2 regions of the Rhizobium sp. LjRoot258 genome follow, and region 2 is predicted to be linked to the other one. Evidence: riboswitches for the same ligand, from Rfam matches in the RefSeq annotation. Region 2 holds a riboswitch; the other holds the start of a gene.

Region 1 (3,414 bases), on a different contig from region 2:
TGCTGATCGAGAAGAACTCGGATGCGGAGTGGAATGCGCTACAGGAACCTTAGGCCAAAGTGGCGTGCGAGATGAAAATGACCGTCATTACACGCCTCCTTCGATTGTTGCTGTGGACTGGCGCAACTTATCCGACTCCGTTTGGATGTGCAAGGCTACCGACCTGACATCGCCGCGGTAGGCATCACGAGAACATTCGCGTGGTCGGCGGCAGGGTGCCAGCTGCCGCTATTTCTTCACGTTTCACTTAGTGGCTGGGTCACTGCCTGGTGCTCCCCGCATTTGCGAGCCCTAGCTGATTAGCTTTGAGCCGGCAGCTCGCGCGAACTTTTCCAGTCTCCGACGGCAAAACCGAGAACCCTAGTCGCGACGCGCCCGACCCGGCGACCTTCGTAGGAAGGGAGAATTAAGGTGCCCGAGCGCCCTGGTCGTTGTTCAAAAAGCTTGGTGACTTCGACGGTGGCAGGTCGACCACTCACCAACGATCTTTGATCTTGCGCAAAGACGAGCGATGGGTCGGTGCTAAGTTGCGAAAAGTCGGGTCCAACCCGTTCCCGAATGGACAAGAGTGCTTGGCCCGCCCGCCAGGAAGGGCGGGCCAGCATCAAGGAGAGGAGCACCGAGCATGTCGTTCAGATTTCTCACCGCATTTCTGAAGTCTTCCGGTGACGGAGGCGTAGTGCTTTTCGAAAATGACGGCGCGCAACGAACCGTTATGATCGATCGGCAGGCCCTATTGACGTTCACGTCTCCGCCTTGTGCAGACGAGAGCCGGCTACAGGACTGCGTCCCTGCGATTTGCGAAATCGCCGCGGCGAAATTGCGGCAGCGCAAGAGTGGTCCGTTCGAACGCATTCGAATATCAGAAGATGACGTGAAGGCCTGGAAGCTCAGGGTACCCAACCTACATTAGACTTACCGCAGTCCCGCATGTGAGACCGCTACGGTACAGGTTTCGATGGAGCATCCTTTGAAGATCGAGACGGATTCAAACGGCGATTTTATTCTGGACGCGGAAGCGATCGCTTCCCGATTTGGAATCTCGCCTGACGCCATGCGGCATCATCTGAAACGTGGAGCGGTCGTCAGCGTTGTCGAAAAGGGCACCGGTTTGGATGACGGCAAATCCCGCCTTTCAGTTCGGTTGGGAAATCGAACGTGGCGGGCCGTTGTTGGCCCAGATTTACGGATTCTCGATGAGGAGCAGCTTTGGGCCTCGAAAAAGCACGTTCGTTCAAGATGCTAACGGACTACATCAACACTAGCGCGACACTACCCGCGTCAGCCGTCAGCCCGCGAGCTTGATTAAGCGGTATTCGGTAATGAATGCCAACAGCGGCAGCTATCGGGCTCTTTTCGGACGTTCAAAGCAACCGACGAACGAGGACCATCGAAAGCGTTAGCGCCACAAGCGATATAACGACACTCGCCAACACATATGATGCCGCCGCCAGATATTGACCGCGTTCCCAAAGAGCCACGGCGTCGAGAGAGAATGTGGAAAATGTAGTGAACCCGCCGATAATTCCTGTCGTCAGAAACAATCTGGTTTCCTGTGCTGAAAAATTGAGTGTCGCGAAAACTGCTACGACAAACCCCATCAAAGCGGACCCGACGACATTAATCGCGAGAGTTCCATAGGGGAAGCTGGGTCCAAGAAGCCGTATCGAAAGCACGCCGACTTCGTAACGAAGCAGGCCACCGAACCCTGAACCGAGAAAAACCAGAAGAAATTCCACGTACGCCTCCTGCTCGCCCCAAGGGGCGTCGATAGCAGGCGTCATCAGCGAAAGCGCGGTTATAGGGGAGACACCATTCCCATCCGGATCATATGCCACCAGTTTTCTTCGAGATCAATATGTCTGCAATTGGTGGCGCAAGGCGGCCCGAGGCTTTCGTCGGCTTTCGGCTGGCCCAAAGCTGCCGTTATGCCCTGCCGCCCCATGTTGGCCCATTGTCGGGACCGCGAACTTAGTGGCTGATTGCCGAGAATGCTCACTCCGCTCTTACGGTCCACGCACCCACTTCAGCCCGACCGATCAACGTACCACCCTTGCCGATCTCGACCATGATGCGGTCCACGAGATCGGCATGACCAATTTCGTCTTTCGTGGCCACCCCGAACTGTTCCATCGACGGCATAAGCGTTGCCACTAGATCGGTCACCAGGTGAACAACGTCGATGGCCGGAGGTCCCGAGGCAATGACAGACTCGAGCCTCAGGGAAGGAGTGGGAAGGCCTGCGGCCTCGAAGAGGGGTGCTAGTCCAGTGCCGAGCCTTGTTCTTGCTCCGGCCGCCTCGATCGTGCGGCTGATCCAGTTGCATACGAGTTCATAGGTCGGCACCAACGGAGAGGATCGCGCGCCGCCCCAGTCCAACTCGTGGAAGACGACGATGCCGCCGGGCTTCACATGCAGCGCGATCTTTTCCAGCGCCGTGTGCGGGTCGGGGATGAATTGCAGAACGTAGCGGCCAACCACGGCATCAAACGGCGCTTCGAAAGCCATCGCAGCGGGATCGCCTTGCCGGAATTCGATCTGTTTCAGGCCCGCCGACTTCGTTCGGGCTTCAGCAGTTTTAACGGCAACTGGGGATACATCGGTACCGAGCACCTCACCGCCGGGGCCGACAATGTCGGCAACGAGGACGGCGACGTCACCCGCACCGCTGCCGACATCAAGTACGCGCATCCCAGCCTTGAGGCCTGCGGCTTCGAAAAACCGACGCGTTATGGGATCGATCAGTCTTGCCTGCGTCGTCAACCGTCGCATCTCGGCATCTGTATGTCCCAGAGCATAGTCTTGCGCCATTCTCCTTCCCTCCAAATGCGTCGAAACGTTTTTCAGTGAAATCAAGATAAGGTTCAGGTCGCCTGCTAAGCGGGCCACCGGGGTCACCGAAGGCATGTCGGCACGAAATCAGACGTTTCACAATAGTCGATTGGCTTACGTTTTCGGTTGGATGCCGTCTGACATGAATGATTGACGTTGGTCCGCGCGAGGATGGGCGTATGCCACCAGCGGGAGAGATCACTGAGAAGATCGATGAAGATCCCCGATCAAAAAGGCGTCCGATCGACTTCATAGACTGGCCAGCCTGCCATCGGTCCCAGATCTCCGATCGCTGCGCGGCAGAAAAATACATGCGACGTCGACGCTTCATGTCCACACTCCTCTTTGACAAAAGAATAGTGTGTTGCATTCATCCCGTGAGCCCACCACCCAAAGCGGACTTTCGAATGTTGACGGCGAGATGCCGCATCACGTATTCGCGTTGGCGAATTGATCCTCCTCAGCACCCTTCGAAGCCAAGGAGTGGGATGTATGAGCAATGAACCCGGCCATCTTCCGACATCCGCTCGAAGAACCACAAATGGAGATGGCCTTTAGCTAGCTACTACCTTCGCACTTCAA
Region 2 (3,414 bases):
CGATGAAGAACAGCGGCGTCACTTCACCGCCCTTGAACCCGGCGCTGAGGGTCACGATGGTGAAGACCGCCTTCCATAGCCAGCTCCAGTAGTGGATATGCGCCGGATCGAAGAAGCCGGCGATCGTCGCGTCGGCCGGATTAGGCGACCAGACGCCGAGGCCGAGATATTCGCGGGTGCCGAGTACATGGACGAGGCCGACGAGGATCAGCCCCGAGATCGCCGGGCGCATCGGGGCATAAGGGCAGATGGTCTTGAAGACCGACGACATGACATGGGAGGTTTCGGCGAAGCATCGGGCCGCGAGACCGAAGGCCACGCCCGCTGCTCCAACCTTCAGAAGCAGCAGAGCGTCGAGGTGGAAGCCGACGGCGTCTCCAGTCCCTGAAAGGAAGCCGATATGGTAGTGGATATGTTCGATGCCCCAGGCGTGGCAGGTCCAGTCGCCGGCGATCGCCGCCATAAGGCAGGGAATGAGGGCTTCATACTGCATCCGGCCGATCGTCAGGACCTCGAGGGCGAAGATCGCACCCGCGATCGGCGTGCCGAACACCGCTCCGAAGCCGGCGGCGACGCCTGCCATCAGCAGAATGCGGACATCCGCCCGGTCGAGCCGGAAGAGCTTGGCGAAAGCGCCCGCAATGCTGCCGCCGAGCTGGACCGCCGTTCCCTCGCGGCCCGCCGAGCCGCCGACCAGATGGGTCAGCAGCGTCGAGACGAGGATGAAGGGCGCCATGCACAGTGGGACGCCGCCGCCCGGTTCATGGATCTGCTCGACGATGAGATTGTTTCCGCCCTCGGCCGCCCGGCCGAAGCGCTGGTAGGTCATCACTGTTACGAAACCGGCGAGGGGCATCCCGTAGATGAGCCATGGATGGTCGAAACGAATCCCGGTTGCCTGGTCGAGCGCCCAGAGGAAGAAGGCGCACAGAGTTCCGACGGTGGCCGCCATCGGACCGATCACCGCGATCCATTTGGCCATGCTTCGGAGCTGCATGAAACGTGCGTCGACGAATTCTGCGACCGGCATCAGCGGGCCTCCCCGCAAAGGGGTCTGGCGACCATCGAAACGAGATCGGATTTTGTAAGGGAGAACGGTACTAGGTTGAATTCAGGCACGACTCTACTCCTTCGCCGGAACGGCGAGTTGAGTAGGAGTCATCAGCTTCGTCGAGGAAGCGGTTCGGCCACCATGGCCCGGCAGAATCCATTACCGAATCCTCCATATCGATAGGACAGCAATGCTGTCAAGGCAACGCGGCTCTTCGATTTTCATCTCCACTTCCCGTGGCGGCTTCGCTTGAACTTCGTCGCAACAAGCATAACTATGAAGGGACATGCGGTGGTGGAGTTCACCCTAAACAGCCGGTCCGGCCAATGACTCCTGCTCGATGAACAGCAGGAGTCCGTCAAATGGACGATCACAACACATCCCTGGACGGTCGCGCTCGCCCCCAAGAGATTCGCGATCCTGTCGCGCCCAACCAAACACCGTTGTCAAGGACACCCGGCTTGAACCGCAGCGAGCTTGGAACCGCGCCGGGTGCCGTCGTGTCGTCGGAAACTGGCGAGCCAAACGCCCTTTCGATTCCGTTCACTAGCATTCTGTTTTCGGAGACGGATCGTCAGCCCAGCGTCGGTCAATCGCACCAGCCTGAATGCTTTACCGATCTGAACCTCGACCAGATCGTCGCTTCGATCACGATCGGGTACGAGGAGTATGACCTGAAGCCGTTCTTCCATTCCGCGCTGACCGACTGCGACGCGATCGTCTACCGTCAGGAAATCGCGCGCGACGTCGAGGATGCGGAGGTAAGCGCGGTGATCAAAGCCTTCGCCGCCGGCATGCGGGCGGTCCGCGGCAATTTCGAGGAAATCGGCAAGCTGCACTACGACCTCCAGAAGCGGGCGGTGCTGCTCGATGCGATCGACGTCTACTGCGGCTCCTCCGTGGCACTTTCGCGCTCGCTGGAACAGCTTTCGCCGAAGTCGCGCGGCCTTCGGGCCTTCTCAGCGTGGTTGCGGGGCTATGTCGGCAGTTCGAGATTTGTGACGCTGGCAGCTACTGCAAAAGAGCTGCAGGCCCGCCTGGCGGCCGTCCGCTATTGCGTTCTCATAAACGGCAGCAAGGTAACGGTCCGCAACTACAAGGGCGAGGGCGACTACAGCGCCGAAATCGAGGGTGTTTTCGGAAAGTTCAGCCAGGCCGCGCCAAAGGATTACCTGCACGAGCTGCGCGACTGGAGCTGGATGAACCATATCGAGGCGAAGATCCTCGATCTTGTCGCCGCCCTCAACCCGGCGCTCTTCGACCGCCTGCAAGAGTTCTGCACCGCCGAAGACCGCCGATTCGTCGATCCGAGGGTTGCCGCCTTCGACCGGGAAATCCAGTTCTACTTGTCGTATCTCGCCCACATCGCACCCCTGCAGGAAGATGGCCTGCCATTCAGCTATCCGGTGATGAGCGCTGCGATCAAGGAGATGAAGGCCCTCGATTGTTTCGACCTTGCGCTGGCGGCGAAACTGAAAGCCGACGGCGACCGGGTGGTGACCAACGACGTGGCGCTGACAGGCGACGAACGCATTTTGGTCGTGTCCGGCCCGAACCAGGGCGGGAAGACGACGTTCGCCCGCACCTTCGGACAACTTGCCTATCTGGCGCGGCTCGGATGTCCGGTTCCCGGACGCGATGCCAGGTTCTTTCTTGCGGATCGCGTCTTCACGCATTTCGAGCGGCAGGAAGACAGCCGAAACCTGCGCGGCAAGCTGCAGGACGATCTCGTCCGCATCCACGACATTCTCGCTGCGGCGACGCCAAACAGCGTCGTCGTCATGAACGAGATATTCACCTCGACGACGCTGCGGGACGCGACCTTCCTCAGCCGCGAGGTGCTGCAACGAATCCTCGAACTAGATGCGTTCTGCGTCTGGGTGACCTTCATCCACGAACTCGCCGCCTATTCGGACCGAACCGTCAGCATGGTCAGCACGGTGGATCCGGGCGATCACGCCGTCCGGACGTATAAGGTGATCCGGCAGCAAGCGAGCGGCCGGTCCTATGCCCTGTCCATCGCGGAGAAATACGGACTGACAACCGAGCGCCTGAAGGAGCGCATTGAGCGATGAAAGCTCTCTTGATGCACCGAGATCGCGACTTCGACGTGAAGGCGCAATTGCCATGGAACCATCAGGCCTTGATAGAGGACCTGGCGCTCGACACGCTGTTCGATGCGATGTCCGGCGGCGACGCCTTCCTGCGGGAGGTGGCGCGATGCGCGATCCTGCTCGGGAGCTCCGGCTCGACCGACACCATCCAGTATCGTCATGAGATCCTGAAGGGCTGCCTGGAGCATCCGGCGGTCTGCCGCGAGCTCTATGCCATCGCCGTTGGGACGATCGGCCCGAAGGCGAAGT

What was found. Region 2 has a riboswitch for fluoride ahead of ACSQ9D_RS09630 (MutS-related protein). Riboswitches for the same ligand answer to the same signal wherever they lie in the genome.
Region 1: another riboswitch for fluoride. It lies ahead of crcB (fluoride efflux transporter CrcB); the one in region 2 lies ahead of ACSQ9D_RS09630 (MutS-related protein).

The regions. Positions count from the first base shown of each region.
Region 1 is NZ_CAXUST020000002.1:191,212-194,625, reverse strand. It holds gene ACSQ9D_RS21800 (DUF6522 family protein) at 971-1,246, shown strand; gene crcB (fluoride efflux transporter CrcB) at 1,365-1,784, opposite strand; fluoride riboswitch at 1,768-1,829, opposite strand; gene ACSQ9D_RS21790 (class I SAM-dependent methyltransferase) at 1,996-2,811, opposite strand.
Region 2 is NZ_CAXUST020000001.1:1,924,469-1,927,882, reverse strand. It holds gene ACSQ9D_RS09635 (DUF190 domain-containing protein) at 1-1,030, opposite strand, end outside; fluoride riboswitch at 1,146-1,224, opposite strand; fluoride riboswitch at 1,333-1,394, shown strand; gene ACSQ9D_RS09630 (MutS-related protein) at 1,513-3,126, shown strand; gene ACSQ9D_RS09625 (MutS-related protein) at 3,123-3,414, shown strand, end outside.